4 regions of the Sphingobacterium sp. WOUb80 genome follow, and region 1 is predicted to be linked to each of the others. Evidence: riboswitches for the same ligand, from Rfam matches in the RefSeq annotation. Region 1 holds a riboswitch; each other region holds the start of a gene.
What was found. Region 1 has a riboswitch for S-adenosylmethionine ahead of AB1Z56_RS10475 (O-acetylhomoserine aminocarboxypropyltransferase/cysteine synthase family protein). Riboswitches for the same ligand answer to the same signal wherever they lie in the genome.
Positions count from the first base shown of each region.

Region 2: another riboswitch for S-adenosylmethionine. It lies ahead of AB1Z56_RS14895 (5-oxoprolinase); the one in region 1 lies ahead of AB1Z56_RS10475 (O-acetylhomoserine aminocarboxypropyltransferase/cysteine synthase family protein).
Region 3: another riboswitch for S-adenosylmethionine. It lies ahead of AB1Z56_RS18865 (methylenetetrahydrofolate reductase); the one in region 1 lies ahead of AB1Z56_RS10475 (O-acetylhomoserine aminocarboxypropyltransferase/cysteine synthase family protein).
Region 4: another riboswitch for S-adenosylmethionine. It lies ahead of metE (5-methyltetrahydropteroyltriglutamate--homocysteine S-methyltransferase); the one in region 1 lies ahead of AB1Z56_RS10475 (O-acetylhomoserine aminocarboxypropyltransferase/cysteine synthase family protein).

Region 1 covers NZ_CP165617.1:2,497,710-2,501,986, reverse strand. The annotation lists gene AB1Z56_RS10480 (homoserine O-acetyltransferase family protein) at 1-754, opposite strand, end outside; gene AB1Z56_RS10475 (O-acetylhomoserine aminocarboxypropyltransferase/cysteine synthase family protein) at 787-2,097, opposite strand; SAM riboswitch class I at 2,353-2,465, opposite strand; gene AB1Z56_RS10470 (FUSC family membrane protein) at 2,651-4,277, opposite strand, start outside.
Region 2 covers NZ_CP165617.1:3,548,160-3,552,436, forward strand. The annotation lists gene AB1Z56_RS14885 (TolC family protein) at 1-941, opposite strand, end outside; gene AB1Z56_RS14890 (DUF3050 domain-containing protein) at 1,164-1,934, opposite strand; SAM-I-IV-variant riboswitch at 2,145-2,238, shown strand; gene AB1Z56_RS14895 (5-oxoprolinase) at 2,305-2,568, shown strand; gene AB1Z56_RS14900 (RagB/SusD family nutrient uptake outer membrane protein) at 2,666-4,183, opposite strand; gene AB1Z56_RS14905 (SusC/RagA family TonB-linked outer membrane protein) at 4,189-4,277, opposite strand, start outside.
Region 3 covers NZ_CP165617.1:4,540,384-4,544,660, reverse strand. The annotation lists gene AB1Z56_RS18880 (30S ribosomal protein S16) at 1-269, shown strand, start outside; gene rimM (ribosome maturation factor RimM) at 388-912, shown strand; gene AB1Z56_RS18870 (hypothetical protein) at 1,017-1,868, shown strand; SAM riboswitch class I at 2,086-2,188, shown strand; gene AB1Z56_RS18865 (methylenetetrahydrofolate reductase) at 2,259-3,215, shown strand; gene AB1Z56_RS18860 (glycosyltransferase family 117 protein) at 3,447-4,277, shown strand, end outside.
Region 4 covers NZ_CP165617.1:5,627,911-5,632,187, forward strand. The annotation lists gene AB1Z56_RS23220 (hypothetical protein) at 1-95, shown strand, start outside; gene metE (5-methyltetrahydropteroyltriglutamate--homocysteine S-methyltransferase) at 195-2,507, opposite strand; SAM riboswitch class I at 2,586-2,689, opposite strand; gene AB1Z56_RS23230 (response regulator transcription factor) at 2,877-3,566, opposite strand; gene AB1Z56_RS23235 (sensor histidine kinase) at 3,678-4,277, opposite strand, start outside.

The DNA.
Region 1 (4,277 bases):
AATAGCTGTACGCATTATAGCGTTTCACCAATTTTTCACCCTGATAGTTTTGATAAGAGGATGCTTTATAATGATCGAGTTTTTCGTTATCATCCTCCTTTTGCGTGTTGGCGTACGTTGTATAGTTGCGGTAAGATAATAGTGCCATAGCGCGTGCAACTTTTAATCCTTTAGCTCCGCCGTCAGGGTGATTGGCGTAAAAGGTTCGATCAGTTGTAATGGCAAGACGTTGACTTTCATTGAATGCAATACCCCATGGTGAATGGACGGCATTTGTTCCAACGACAATTAGGTGGTTGATGGCTATACTGTGCGATACGGCCCATTCCAATGCTTGTTGACCGCCTAAGGAGCCACCAATAAGGATTTCTATTTGTTTGATATCCAGGTAGTCTGCAAGAAATTGATGTGCGTTGACCAAATCCCTTACTGTAAATTCAGGAAAAGATAGGTAGTAAGGCTGTCCAGTAGCTGGGTTAACAGATAGCGGATTACTGCTATTATATGCTGATCCTATGACATTGGCGCAGATAATATAATAATCGTTTGAATCAAATAATTCACCTGTTCCAAAAAGACCGGACCACCAATCCAGTACATCCGCATTGGCCGTTAGTGCATGGCAAACCCAGATCACATTACTGCGATCTGCGTTGGGTTTGCCAAATGTTTCATAACTGATCTGTAAATCAGTAAGCTCTCTTCCATTTTCAAATACAAAAGGCTCCGGGTGCAGATAAATATGCTTACTCATTTTACGTTTAAGTTTAAGCCGAAAAAATCTGATTATTTAATTTTATCAAAAGCTTGTTGTAAATCAGCTTTGATATCATCAATATGTTCTATTCCTACAGAAAGGCGTAATAAACCTTTGAACACGCCAGCATTGGCTTGATCTTCATCACTCAATTGTTGGTGAGTAGTCGCTGCTGGATGGATAATCAATGACTTCGTATCGCCAACATTGGCCAAGTGACTGATCAATTCTAAGCTGTCGATAAAGCTATTGGCCTTCTGTGCTGCGTCACCTTTGAGTTGGAAAGAAAGCACTGCACCATAGCCATTTTTAAGGTATTTTTGTGCATTAGCGAAGCTAGGAGAGCTTTTTAAGCCTGGATAGTTTACTTTTTCTACCTGTGGATGCGCCTCAAGCCATTTAGCTACCTCTAAAGTGTTGTCTACATGGCGTTGCACCCGCAAAGACAGGGTTTCAAGTCCTTGTAATAATAAGAATGAATTGAAAGGGGAGAGCGCTGGTCCGAAATCCCGAAGCCCTTCCACACGTGCCCGAATGGCAAATTGAATATTTCCAAACGGTCCGCTTTCACCGAAAACTTCGGAAAAAACTAGGCCATGATAGCCTTCAGATGGTTCGGAAAATTGAGGGTATTTTCCATTGCCCCAATTGTAGTTTCCGCCGTCGACGATGACACCGCCAATGCTTGTACCATGTCCGCCGATCCATTTAGTTGCCGATTCAACAACCACATTTGCACCATACTCCAAAGGTTTAAATAAATAACCCCCAGCTCCAAAAGTATTATCGACGACTAATGGTAAGTCATATTTTTTTGCTACTGCAGCAATTTTCTCAAAGTCTGGAATATTGAAACTTGGGTTTCCAATTGTTTCAACATAGATTGCCTTTGTTTTATCATCAATGAGGGCTTCAATTTTATCTGCCTCGGCGTCCGTTGCAAAACGAGCTTCGATGCCCAAGCGTTTAAAAGAAACTTTAAACTGGTTGAATGTACCGCCGTATAAGTTAGATCCGGCAACAAAATTGTCACCACTTTCCAAGATATTATTTAATGCAATAAACTGTGCCGCCTGACCAGATGCAACAGCAACAGCTGCGACTCCACCTTCCAGTGCTGCAATACGTTGTTCGAAAACATCCGTAGTAGGATTCATAATCCGTGTATAAATATTGCCGAACTGCTTTAATGCAAATAAGTTTGCGCCGTGTTCGGCATTTTCAAATACAAAAGATGTTGTTTGGTATATAGGAACTGCTCTAGATCCCGTAGTAGGGTCAGCGACTTGGCCAGCGTGAACCTGAAGTGTTTCGAATTTTAAATTTTTGTTTGAAGACATAATATATCAGATTTTAAGGGTTCAAAAAGAAATTGCTAAGTAAAAAGAGAAGCATACACACCACCTTGAAGGGTCTGTTAAATCTTTATCCAAGAAAACGGAAATGATTTTTAACAAGCATGGAAGTGCATATGCATACGCATTCGCATCGGTACAGTTGTACGATGGGTTACACTTTCGCTTATCGTGCGGTTCACTTGTGTTGAACCTGAATTTTTAATGGATTTCAGTAATGTAATAATCATTGTCTTATGTCATTTATATGCTCCAAAACGATATTGTTTTGGACAGGAATTGGCACCTTTTCAAACAAATTGAAGGTTGCCAGTGGGTCATTGAGCCAGTCTCTCGCCACTTCTTTATAAATCAAGACCTACTGATTAAGGGAGGTGTTGATTAGAAATCTTCTTTCGAAGACGACACAAATATAAACTCTTTTTTTATTAAAGCAAAAGAAATGCTATTTTTTAGTTAAAGGAATTTTGAACACTATGCTGATCAGCACAGCATATAACTCGTCTAAATTTGGTCTACGTAGGTTTGTTTGATCTTATCATTTTTTCAAATGGATGCTTTCTGCTATCTGATTTAAGTCTGTTAAAAGAGGTTTAAGTGCATCAATTCTACTGTGAATTTCATGCGCGGTATCGCGATTTGTTTTTTTACTAAGTGATATCGAAAGACCAACCAAATGTGAGTTGATCCGATAGGAGAGTGTTTGAAAATAGTGAATGTGAGACCAATCTATCCACTTTTGCTCGGGTTCCTTTTTCATCTGATTGATGGAGTCTGAAAACAGGGCCATGGCGGTTTGTGCTTTTTTTCGAGCCAGTCGTATATCGAAAGAGCTTTGTCGTTCATCCAAAAGACGGTTATTGATGATCTGGAAATAGTGATGATTGTAAAGTGATACCTCTTTTGCCAACTGAACCATTCCTGTGCTTTGGCGTACTGGAATCAAGAAATAGCCAACGATAGCCAAGAGTGCACCAATAAGGGTGAAAAGTATTCTGCTACCCAAAATAAGATTGATGTTGCCTTCAAATAAGTTCAGAGCGATTACGATTCCCCAGGTAATGAAAATAACGCTGACCATATAGTTTGATCTGTTGAACAGAAAGAATCCGAAAAGGCCAATAGCCGCCATTAGAAGGAGAACTGGAAGAAAATGAATGGAAATTAAGCACAATATACCGACAATTATCCCTGAGAATGTACCAACAATACGCTCGATATTACGTGTTTTGGTCATTGAAAATGCTGGTCTGGCAACAATTGCAATAGTCAGTAGGATCCAATAGGTATATTTAAAATCTAAAAACAAAATACCGATCAAAGCTCCAGTTCCAAACAGAATAGCCATGCGTAACGCGAATCGAAAAAGGGGATTGTTGAGATGGAGTCTATTCTTAATATCCGCTAGATTCCGTAATGGACGATTGATGAATTGCTGGTATTCATTGGTGTCAATCTTATCCTGTATTTCTTGATTTTGATAAAAAGCGACCTGAATTCGGTTGAGGACTTCGATAATAGCTTCAATATTGACGATGATCGAGGATAATATATTTTTTGCAGGACCAGTCTGTTGCTCCTGAATCTTTTTTAAATCCAATAATATTGCATTGATTTTAATGTTGTTGTGATATAATTGATGCGCATAACGAAACCGCTTATTAGGTTGCGAAAAACTATCAATTTCTAAAGCTAATAATTTTATGGTGTGACGAATTAAAGGAAGACTTCCCGTATCCGCTAGATTCTTGCGGATTGCATCATAATCGTGATCAAGCGCAATAATTAACTCATGTAGGTCAATTAGTCCATAAACTTGACTGAGCCAATAGTTGCTTTTGTGCCATTGTTGGCTTATGATTTTCTTTTCTCTAAAAAGAAGTGATCTGATTTGTTCCTGCTGCTCACTGATTTGCCCATGAATTTTTCCAACGCGGCTGTAGGTTATATCTAAAGGAATATCGGGATCGTAAGATTGGGATCGTATCAGCAGGAATTGCGATAATCCATGAAATCCATTCGCCATAGCGTGTCTTAAAGAGCGATAAGGCCGTATATACGCTTGTAAGAGGCTAAAAATGTAGTAGATGATAGAACCTCCAGCAATCTGTGAGCTAACAGCGAATGGATGCTGCGGAGCCATTCCGATTACAAAACTCATCAAA
Region 2 (4,277 bases), 1.1 Mb from region 1:
CTCAGATTATACCAACTGGGGTTATAGGGATACAAGAAGACCTGTGGATTGGCAAAGGTGAATGTACTGGTCAACCCCAACTCAGGAAGATAATTTGATCGCGCCTGTTTGACCGACAATTTCTTCAAAACAACTTCCTGTTCGGATTTTAGAAGGGAAAAAGCATGGCTTCGCGCTTCGGCAACAAGCGCTTCATAGCTGGGGCCTTCCACTTGAAACTGCTCGGGCAGAGGCACAATCTCCGCTGTAATACCGCCAATAAGCTGCAGCTTCTGATTTGCAGCCTGAATATCATGGCAAATCTGCACAAGCAATAGCTCCCGTTTCGACAGTTCCAACGAAATACGCAAGACGTCACTGTGCAATACCACGCCCGCCTTATACAGATGCTCAATCTCCTTGAGCTGTACCCGTTGATCAGCAATATCCTGCTCGATTAAAGATCGGTTACTATATGACAGTTCCAAATCCAGAAAAAGATTGCAAACCTCCAATTTCGTCTGCGCTGCGGCGTTCTTCCAATCGATTCTGGCCAGCTCATTTTCCAATTTTTTGGACTCAATTTTCATCAGGTCCCGATGCCCATTGTAAAGGTTCAGATAAAAATCCAGGCCGCTATCGTACAAGTAATGAATGATATCATGCTGAGCGGGTTTATTTAAAAGCCCCTGGTCATACACAGGCATATTACTTGCATAACTAGCAGAAGCTCTGGCGGAAATCTTGGGCAGCAATTCCATGCGTTGCTGCTGTACTGCCACCTCACTTTCTTTGAGCTGCAAATAAGACTGCTCGATATATTTACTGTTCTGTAGCGCTTTGTCGATCATGTCTTTCAGGGACATACGCAAAGAGTCGAGGGCGAAGGTGTCCGAAATAGTGAATACCAACAACCCCATGGTTAGTATTCCTTTTGCCCAATAGGGAGGAAAAAAGTTCACGTGTGCTCTATTATTTTTTTGCGTTGCAAACTTAGACACTTATTGGAACTTGGATTTCTTCACAAACGCCAATATGTTATGGAAAAAAGACATTTTTTCATCAATTCAAGCAAAAAGACCAATATCTGCCAATAAGCCATTACAATATCCTTTTTTACAGCACATAAAAAAGGCCTTTCAAATCACAATTTGAAAGGCCTTTCTCGATGGTATAATAATAGATTATCCGTATAAGGAATCCTCTATTGCATTCCACAGCTGGATTCTTTTTTGTAGCGCAATTTTACTGATCTCTTTCATTTCCGTCCATTTAACCTCATCGTCCTTCGCAAGATCTGTGATCATCTGCATCGCCAACGGTCCATGCTCGTCGCCGTCAAGATCAATATGGCGTTGAAAATAATAAATAAAGCTATCCAGATTGGCTGTAGGAAAGTTTGTTTTAATTTCTTCCAAAATAGAGGTAAACATTCCCGGGATAAGATCTTCGCGTCCAAATGTAAATGCTGCAGCAATTTTATGCACCTCGCCCTCAGCAATCACTTCGAATGTAAAATTCAAAAAGTCTTTGATCCGCTTGTCCAATGTGGTCGTTGCAATGACATCGAATATGTTGTTCGATTTTTTGGCGTGAGCAATAAATTTGTTGACCAGATGAAGGTCGGCACCCATGGCATCCATGGCGTCCAGATACATCTCAAAGTGGCTCAAACGGCGGCCATCAATGTATTCATCCGACTCCTCTGCCAATACAATTTCGTTGATTAGATAGCGCGTTGATGGATGCTCACTCGCAAACCAAGGTAAAGTCGTACAGGTCAATTTAATCTGTAAAGCTTTTAGTAAAGACATAAAATCCCATACAGCGTACACATGCCCTTCTGTAAAAGAACGTAGATTCTTGATCGTTTTGATCTTACGATATAAAGGGTGTTGCAATAATACCTCGCGTTCGGCAGCAATGTATTCGTTAATTTCCGCAATTCTATTCATGGCGCAAAAGTATTGTCTTATCTCTGTTTTTAAAAGTATTTTCGGTGAGATTACAGTAACATGATAAAATTTTCGACCAGCTATCCGCTTCATAACCAAATCACAGCCAACAATGCGCCTCGCTTTTGACCTCCCTATTCCTGTTGTCAGCGCTCATTTACCCTTAAAAACAAAAATAATTTTTATTATAAAAAATAATCTACTATATTTGTAGAGTATTCAGAATTGCATGATGCAATACCAACCGAGTGCAGGCACCGCGGTGGTAAATTAATACGGGTTTCGACCAAAATAAACGTCGCTGAACGATTATTTTCCCAACAAGATCTGGATACAGTTTATGGTTTAATCCTTTAAATTTTTAAATTGTATGGCTACTACAACAAATCTTTACCACCACTTACTGGAAAAATTCAGTTATTACTCAATAGATGAACTGATCCAGCTCAACAACGACACCATCTTAGGACAAGGCTGGGGTTCAGCCAAGGCAACCTTTAGAACAGCTTTGATCAGTACGTTCTCCAAAAGAGGACTGGATCTTTCCAATATCATTTCCAAGGAAGACGGTTTTACCTCGGTGAAGCATGTCCCTGTACGCTTGGAACAGAATGTCTTGATCCCTTTGCAGTAATCTTTATCGGCAAAAAAAGCGCGCATCGAAAGGACTTCGTGCGCGCTGCTGTGGTTGGTTTAGGAAATTGCCGATTTAAAAGAAGGCAATAATCTTATTATTTATAGTTTGGATTCTGAATTAACACACCTGCGCTCTTCTCAATTTCTGTTTGTGGTAAAGGCCAGCGGTAAAATTTGTCTTCAAAATGATAGGGCACTTTACTGTCTTTGACCGCATTGAGTACTTCGCCTGCGATATGCCAACGAATCAGGTCGTAATGCCGTAGTCCTTCGAAAGCAAGTTCAACCCTTCTTTCGTGGCGGATACGGTCGCGCATTTTTTCCTTGGTATAACCGACAGGGAATCCGGGCATCTGAACGCGGCTCCTCAGGGTATTCATGGCATCGTAAACCGATTGATCTGGCCCGGCGATTTCATTTTGTGCTTCGGCATACATCAATAACACCTCCCCAAACCGCAGTACAACAGCATCCTGTTGGCTCAATGTTGAAAAGCCAAAAGGTAAGTTGGCCGGATCCAAAAATTTCAGCACCCCATAACCTGTAGGCCGCGGATTGGACGGTGTATGGATCTTACCGCCGCCAAAGTCGGGATGATCCACAAAAATTGTTTTGCTCAAGCGCGGATCCCTATCTTTGAAGGGATTGGCTCGATCAGTCAAGGGTGATTCACCATAAGGCAAACCATCTTTGCATTCATAGGTATCCACGAGGTTTTGTAAAGGTGAAGCAGCGATCCAATCGCCTAGGTACATGTCCCAAGGGGCTGTATTATTCGGTGCCAGAAAATTGACCGAAAAGATAATCTCGGTATTGTTCTTCTGTGTTGCATCACGAAAGACATTTTCAAAAGCCGTACTCAGGGTATACTCTTTCATGACATCGGTGCATAAGTCTTTTACCTCTTTCAAAATTGCTAAATCGGGCACCCCTTTATCACCGTAAGCCGCAAACAATAAAACCCGTGCTTTCAAGGCTTTTGCCGAACTTGCGGTCGCATGCCCCCCATTATTGAAATAAGGTTTAGCCGCTAAGTTAGCGATCCCAAAATCCAGATCAGCGCGAATCTGTTTTAGGATATTCTCCGCACTTTCCTTTGGCTGACGCTGATTCTCCAGACTGAGGGAAGTCAGCACAAGCGGCACCTCACCATAAATACTGTACAATTGGAAATAAACAAAAGCACGGATAAAGCGGGCTTCGGCTTCCATATTTTTCTTCTCCCCATCATTCATATCGGAGCCGTTATAGCCCTGAAGCTTCTCGATCAGGCGATTGGCACGTCCTATTCCCACATAGGCATCGTTATAAATTCCGGTTTCATAGCCCCCTGTGGTCGGATTTAAATTCCCACCTACGATTTCATTGACGCTACCTGAGTTGAACTGATTGTAGCCATTGTCGGTCAGACAGTCCCGGAAAGGCATCCCATAGGAGAAAGTCTCACTCTGCAACGAGGCATATACACCGGCCAATGCATTATCAAAATCCGATTTTTTGCTAAAATAGTTGTCCGAAGCGATCTGATCCAAAGGATTGAGGTCCAAGGCACTGTTACAGGAACCCAAAAATAGTCCGGATAGCATCAACGCTGTTATAAATTTCTTTTTCATAGCACTTAGAAGTTAACTTGTACACCAAATGAATAAATCTTGTTTTGTGGATACTGCACCAGATCACCATTTCCATAGCGTTCAGGGTCCAAGC
Region 3 (4,277 bases), 2.0 Mb from region 1:
TGCAAGGTGGTGTGAAAAAAGGTGCTTTTGATGAAGCTGCTGCTGAAGCTAAATTTACAGCTTGGACTGAAGCTAATGATGCAAGAATCTCTGGTAAAAAAGATGGTTTAGCACAAACTAAAGCTGAAGCTAAAAAAGCTGCTTTAGTAGCTGAAGCTAAGAAAAAAGAAGAAAAAGCTGCTGCTGTAGCTGCTAAAAATGCTCCTGTAGCGGAAGAAACTGCTGCTGAAGAGACTGAAGCTCCTGCATCAGAAGAAACTGAAGGTTAATTCTTTCATAAAGTATTCGAGAAAGCCGACTCAATCTTGAGCCGGCTTTTTTTGAAACAGCCAATAGGCAAATGGTTTGCCAAATCATGTCTCACATCTAATTGCTAAATACGAAAATATGACTATTGATCAAAGCTTTTACATCGGTTATGTCAGTAAAACAAGAGGTCTTAAAGGAGAGGTACAATTGTTTTTTGAATTCGAGGAATACGAGAGTCTGGATATGGATGTTGTCTTCGTAGAAGTCAACAAAAAGCTTGTTCCCTATTTTGTTGATACGATTAAATTTCAAAAAAATAGTACAGCTTATGTGACATTTGAGGATGTAGATCATATCGATAAGGCTCAGGTACTCGTTCGTAAAAAATTATATCTATCCAATGATAAAATGCCTGAGCGCGATCCAGATGATTTTAGGTATACTGATTTAATCGGTTTTTTAGTGATCGATGAAAGCCATGGTGAACTGGGTGAAATAACAGATGTTCAGGAATTTCCGCAACAATTTGTCGCAACAGTCGATATGGATGGCAAAGAGCTGATGTTCCCTTTATCGGACGATTTAATCTTAGGAATCGATGGTGAAGAGCAGATCATTGAAGTCGAATTGCCAGAGGGTTTAGTGGATCTCTATAAAGAATAAGCTATCCCCGAGCTTATTCAAATGAATAACGATATACTATAACTATTGCAGTAATTTCTTATCTTGGTTCGTGTATTATTATTGGCCATAATTATTAATTGATTTTGAAACCGTTATTACTGCTGCTATTCACATTTTCGTTGTCTTCTTGTGCTTTCTTTGGAAAGAAAAAGGAGTTTCCTGAAGGCAATTACCAAATGATATTTGGTTATTCAAATGAAGAGTATCGTAAATTAAAAAGCGAATCTCCCCAAAATGTGGAGGCAGATACCTATGGTAATGATCCTACTATATACCGATCCTTTCTCTCACTTCATGATAAAGACGAGTTTGTCCTGGCGATTGATGATATCTTACTTTTCGGCAAGTATAGATTCAATGGAGATCGATTAGAATTGACTGATGAGAAAAAAGGCAGCGTCGCATTGGATATTATTAAGGTAAAAGATGGTTTTGTTCAGCTGAGAGGTGATTTTTCACAGTTTAACTCAGCACGTGTCCCCACTACCGAAAGACTTTATATCAATTTTGCGTTAGATAAAACCCTTGTTCGGGAGACGCCCAGTAAATTTGATAGCCAAGTGAATCTCTGGCGGAACGCGCCTGTAAAATCAGAAAATGAAAAGGAGATAAAAGCCAGAGCTTTGAATTTTGTAGATTATTCTATCGCTTATTTTCAGCATATATCAAGTTCCGGTACACATCACGATTATCGAATGGATGGTGTTGAATCGCCAATTATCTATGCTGAGAATGGTATTGTGCTAAAGCAGTGGGCAGACGTTCCTGCATCATGGAAAGAATTGTTTTACAACGAACAGAATGCATTGCTCGCTTATCAATATTTATTTGATGGTTTTAAATATGGGTCGAAAGAGGAGTATCATGTTACAGGGCTCTTATTGATCACATTTTATCTCAAAAATCTACGGAATTCCCTGGCGACTAATCTTTAGTCAACTGTTATGATTCAGTCAATATCTTCTTAGTCCATGAACCTCAATCGCTACTTTCACCTATTTTTTTAAAATCGTCGGTTTTTGGTGGCGTGTAAATTCCTGTTGTTGCCTGGGAATAAATCTGAAGCCGTATTTATTGCAGTCTTTTTGTCGCTATTTTTGCCTTTTCGAAAAAATATTTTTGTCTTTTGATTTTTTAAAACGATATTAGCAACGCTTATAGAGAAAGGCCGAGGGACTAGACCCAGTGAAGCCTTAGCAACCTGTATTGTTCAAGGTGCTAAATTCTACCCTGCTCCATGTGGGAAAGATAAGTTACATGTAGATAAACGATTCCTCGACTTGTGCGTTTCGATGTAAGCCAACCAAACTAAAAACAGTTTTTTAATGAAGATTATCGATCATATCCAGAATGCCAAAGGAAAGACATTGTTTTCTTTTGAGCTATTGCCACCGGCGAAGGGACAGGGTATCCAAAGTATTTTTAAAACCATGGATGAACTGATGGAGTTTAAGCCCCCTTTTATCGACGTAACCTACCATCGAGAAGATTATATCTACAAGGAGCATGCGAGTGGATTACTGGAGCGCGTATCTTATCGTAAACGTCCGGGGACAGTGGCGATATGTGCTGCCATCATGAATAAATATAAAGTGGATGCCGTTCCTCATTTGATATGTGGTGGTTTTACGAAAGAGGAAACCGAAAATGCACTGATCGATTTGAATTTTTTGGGTATAGATAACGTTTTGGTATTGCGGGGGGATGCGCGTAAAGGAGATGCCGATTTTATCCCAACCGATGGCGGACATGCTTTTGCAACGGATCTATTGGAACAGGTAACTGATATGAATAAAGGGAAGTATCTGCATGAAGATATTATCACATCAGAGAAGACTGATTTTTGCATCGGCGTAGCGGGGTATCCCGAAAAGCATTTTGAATCACCAAATTTCAACACGGACTTTAAATATCTAAAACAAAAAGTCGATATGGGAGCGGAATTTATTGTGACTCAGATGTTCTTTAATGTCGAAAAATACAAGGAATTTGTTACAAAATGTAGAGACAATGGAATTCATGTGCCTATTATTCCTGGACTAAAACCATTGACAACGAAAAAGCAATTGGTGACTTTGCCTCGGATCTTCCATTTAGATATTCCGGAGGAACTAAGTGACGCTGTCGCGGCATGTAAAACGAATGCCGACGTCAGACAAGTCGGCGAGGAGTGGCTGGTACAGCAATGTCAAGAGCTGATTAAATTTGGCGCTCCGGTATTACATTTCTATACGATGAGTAATCCTGGTCCAACAAAGAAGATTGTTGAAAAGATAGCATAAATGGTAAACGGAAAGGGAGCATATAGGCTCCCTTTCTTGTTCGTATACCCCTATGGAAACTGCCATCTGATCTGACTTTTACGGATTTTTTATAAACCGACTTATATAACCTGAGTAGCATGTTTATTGTCAGTTATTTGTGTTAAATAGTGTTAATTAACCTATTGGAGTCAAGATAACTTTTTAACTTAAAGTGCTAAAAAGGATTTTAACAATAGACCAATTGACCTTATGACGTATAACAGATTAAATTCTCTACTCGGTTTTGCTTGCGGAATTATAGCTACATGTGTGTATATCGCTACGGTAGAAAGGACCGTAAGCTGGTGGGATTGTGGTGAATTTATCGCCTGTGCCTATAAATTGGAGGTGGCACATCAACCCGGAGCACCATTGTTTCTTCTTATTCAGAATATATTTTCTAATCTCGCTTTAGGGAATAAGGGGCAGATCGCCTATTGGATGAATATAGGTTCTGCAGTTTGCAGCGGACTTACCGTGACCTTTTTATTTTGGACAATAACGGCGATTGCCAAAAAGATACTTAATAAAAACAAACAGGCTTCTTTATCAACCTGTCTGCAGATCTTCGGCGCAGGAATTGTCGGTGCAATGGCATTTAGTTTCAGCGATTCATTTTGGTATTCGGCAGTAGAATCTGAAGTTTATGCAATGTCTTCCCTATGTACGGCAGTCGTATTTTGGGCAATTTTAAAGTGGGAAGTCCGCGCAGATGAAGAAGGTAGTGATCGTTGGCTGGTTTTTATTGCTTTTGTTATGGGGCTTTCGATTGGAGTGCATCTATTAAATCTTTTAGCAATCCCGGCTATCGCAATGGTTGTCTATTTCAGAAGGGCAAACCGGGTTAGTGCGAAAGGGACAATAAAAGCTTTCCTCGTAGGCGTACTGATCTTGGGCGCAGTTTTGTGGGGAATTATTCAATGGTTAGTCGGTTTAGCGGCTAAAGTGGATCTCTTATTTGTAAACTCACTAGGAATGGGATTTGGTAGCGGAATTTTCTTCTCTTGCCTATTATTAGGGGGATTGATAATTTATGGTCTA
Region 4 (4,277 bases), 3.1 Mb from region 1:
TGAAGTCGATTGAAGATCGGATTAAAGGGAAACAGGAAATTAAGAATGGGAGTGAAAAAGAGAATAAGAAAGAAAGGAAGAACAGCCGAAAATAGCCTCACACTATCCGGATAACAGTTTTTGTTTTGAACGAGTGTCAATAAAGAAGCCCTAGCTGAAATTTCAGCTAGGGCTTTATCAATATAGTTTAAGAATTATTCTGCTCTTAAGATTTTAGCAGCCTCAACCATCGACTCTAAAGCCGCTTTGGTTTCTGGCCAAGCACGAGTTTTCAAGCCACAGTCAGGGTTAACCCAAAGTTGTTCTGCTGGAACTACTGCTTTTGCTTTGCGTAATAGATCGACCATCTCATCTTTGCTTGGTACGCGTGGTGAGTGAATGTCATAAACACCGGGGCCAATATCATTTGGATATTTGAAATCACCAGCGAAAGCATTCAATAATTTCATTTGAGAACGTGAAGTCTCAATCGTGATAACGTCAGCATCCATTGCGGCGATATCTTCGATTACATTATTGAATTCTGAGTAACACATGTGCGTGTGGATTTGTGTATCATCTTCTACGTTTGATGAAGAAACACGGAAAGCACGTACTGCCCAGTTCAAGTAATCTTTTTGATCAGCTTTACGCAAAGGTAATCCTTCACGGATAGCTGGCTCATCAATTTGGATGATTTTGATACCTGCTTTTTCCAAGGCTTGTACTTCATCCAAGATTGCCAATGCAATTTGGTAAGTCGTTGTTGAACGCGGTTGATCGTTACGTACGAAAGACCATTGTAAAATTGTTACAGGGCCAGTCAACATACCTTTAACCGGACGGTTTGTCAATGATTGTGCATATGAAGACCAACGTACAGTCATATCTTCAGGACGGTATACGTCACCATAGATAATCGGAGGTTTTACACAACGTGAACCGTAAGATTGTACCCAACCGTTTTGAGTGAAAGCGTATCCGGCTAATTGTTCACCGAAGTATTCAACCATGTCGTTACGCTCGAATTCGCCGTGTACTAATACGTCGATATCCAATTGCTCTTGAAGACGGATGGTGTTTTCTGTTTCTTCTGCGATTGCTTTATCGTATTCTGCCTGCGTGATAGCACCTTTTTTAAGGTCTGCTCTCCATTTACGAACATCTTTCGTTTGTGGGAATGAACCAATAGTTGTGGTCGGGAACGCTGGTAAGTTGAATTTCGCTTGTTGCGCTGCTTTACGGTCAGCAAATGCTGAAGTACGTTTTGCATCGTCATCAGTGATATTGCTTGTACGTGTTTTAACCTCTGGTTTGTGGATCAATGGAGACGTACGACGGCTTTCAGCAGCAGCTTTGTTAGCTTCGAAGCGTTTTGCTGTTTCAGCATCAACTTCACCTTCCGCTAGTACAGCTAAGTCTTTTACCTCTGCTAATTTTTGTTTAGCAAATGCTAACCAGTTTTTTACTTCAGCTGGTAACGATTGCTCATTGTGTTCATTGTCTAGGTCAAAAGGAACGTGCAACAAAGATGAAGAAGGAGCTACCCATACACGGTCTTTTCCTAAGGCATCAACAGCTTGTTTGATTTTAACCAATGATTTTTCGTAATCATTTTTCCAGATGTTACGGCCTTCAACAATACCCAAAGATAATGTCAATGAAGCAGGAACTTTAGCTAAGACTGTATCCAATTGGTTTTCACCGCGTACCAGATCCAAATGTAAAGCATGGATAGGTAGGTTAACTGCGATATCTTCGTTATCTTTTAAAGCTTCGAAGTAAGTAGTTGCGATTAATTTGATGTTTTTTGCTGCTGCAGCTAATTTTTCGAAAGTCGGTTGATATAAAGCTTTTACTTTAGCATCTAAATCTAATGCTAAGAAAGGCTCGTCAATCTGAACATATTGCGCACCAGCTTCAGCTAGTTTAGCTAATATTTGCTCATATACTGGAATAAGTTTATCCAATAAATCGATACGGTCGAATCCAGCTTCTTTTTCTTTACCGATCAAAAGGTATGTGATAGGACCTAGTAAAACTGGTTTCGTATCGATGCCTAATGATTTAGCTTCGTTATATTCATTTAAGAATTTTTCAGAAGTCAATTTGAATTCTTGATCCTTTGTGAATTCTGGCACCATGTAGTGGTAGTTTGTGTCCAACCACTTGGTCATTTCCATTGCAGTTACGTCAATTCCTTCTTGTTGGAAACCGCGCGCCATGGCAAAATATAGATCTAAGCTGTAATTGTTGTCTACTTTATTCAATAAAGAATGGTAACGAGCAGGAATTGCACCAACAGTAAGGGTTAAATCCAATACTTGATCGTAAAAAGAGAAATCATTGGAAGGAATCAAATCGATTCCAGCATCTTTTTGTGTTTTCCAATTGCCTTCACGAATTTTTTTTGCTGTGTCCAATAATTCCTCAACAGAAGATTTTTTAGCCCAATAGGCCTCATTGGCTTTTTTCAATTCGCGGAACGCGCCCACACGAGGGTAACCTAAATTGTTAGTCAATAACATAATGAATGTTTTTAATATTTCTTTTTCAACTATATTTCTTGCTAGAGAGAGAAGGACACACTAGAATTCGGTGACTTCGGCTTATCATTCCCATATCAATTAGGGTAGAATTTAGCACCTTGTCAAGGGACAGGTTGCTAAGGCTTCATCGGGTCTATTCCCTCTGCCTTTCTCTATAAGCGATGCTAAGTTAAAACATTTCTTTCTGAAATGCAAATTTTTTATAAAAGTGCGTCTATTTTTTATATTCTACTAAGAATGAAATTGTTTTGTTCTTTTATTTTCATCCATGAATTTGTGTATGTCATGCACCAATACGCTGTGTAGCATAAAAAAGGGGAATGACTGTATTTCTCATTCCCCCTTTTTTTAGCTCACCAAAAGTTTGTAACCTTTTCCGTGCACGTTGACAATTTCAACTTTACTGTCTTCTTTTAGGTATTTACGAAGTTTACTGAGAAATACATCCATACTTCTACCTGTAAAGTAGTTGTCATCATGCCATATTTTTAATAGGGCTTCTTCTCGAGTCAGAACATCATTTTTCTTTAAACAAAGTAGGCGAAGTAGTTCGGCTTCTTTCGTCGATAGTTTTTGCATCTGTCCCTTGTAGGAGATCTGCTGACTTGTATAATCAAAGAAATAATCACCTATTTCAAATTTATCAGCAACCACTTCCTCCTCCTTATCCCGAACACTACGTTTCAGCAATGCATTGATGCGGAGCAATAGTTCCTCAACTCGAAAAGGCTTGGTGATATAATCATCACCTCCCAATTCAAAGGCTTCAGTTTTATCTTCCATCATGCCTTTTGCAGTGGCAAAGATTATGGGAACTGTATTGTTTGTTTTTCTGATCTCACGCCCAACTGTAAAGCCGTCCTTTTTTGGCATCATGACGTCAAAAATGCAGAGGTCGTAATTATTTTTTTTGAATTGAGAAATTGCTTCATCGCCATCGGTGCACAATGTGACGTCAAATTTTCCCTTTAATTCGAGATAGTCTTTTAAAAGATCCCCTAAATTAGGATCATCTTCTGCTAATAATATCTTTTGCATAATGAATATATTAATTTTCACTTATGTTCCTTGACCTTGATAAGCCGTAGGGCCGGATTTCCCTGACCTTTGAGGTTCTTATATAAAGGAAATATACAAAAAAGGAACGTTTTATTTTTTAATAGGCAAAATTACTTCAAAGGTCGTGCCCTTATCTTTTTCACTTTTAACTGTAATTTTCCCGTTCAGCCTTCTCAGAATATCCTGTACATAACTTAAGCCAAGACCAAATCCTTTGACGTTATGAACATTTCCAGTCGGAATACGGTAAAATTGATCGAAAATCTTTTGCAGGTGATCGCGACTCATACCGATGCCGTTGTCGGCAATAGTAACGACAATGGTATCGCCTACATTTTTTGAATTAATATTAACATGTAAATCCCCTTTACTGTACTTGATCGCATTGTCCAGTAGATTGTAGAATACATTCGAAAAATGCAGTTCATCACCGATGACAATATCCTTGGTAGCTGCAAGGTCTATACTGAATTTCCCAGCAATATTCTGCATACGCAGCTGCATGCTGTCTGTTACAGCAGAAAGGAGATCATTGATGTGCACCTCTACCTGGTCGAGTTTTAGGGTTTCTTTTTCTAATCTTGCCAAGTCGAGTACACGTTCAATATGATTCCCAAGCCTAACATTTTCATCATAGATAATATTGGCCAATTTTTGAACGCGCATATGGTCTGCATTGATATCAGGATC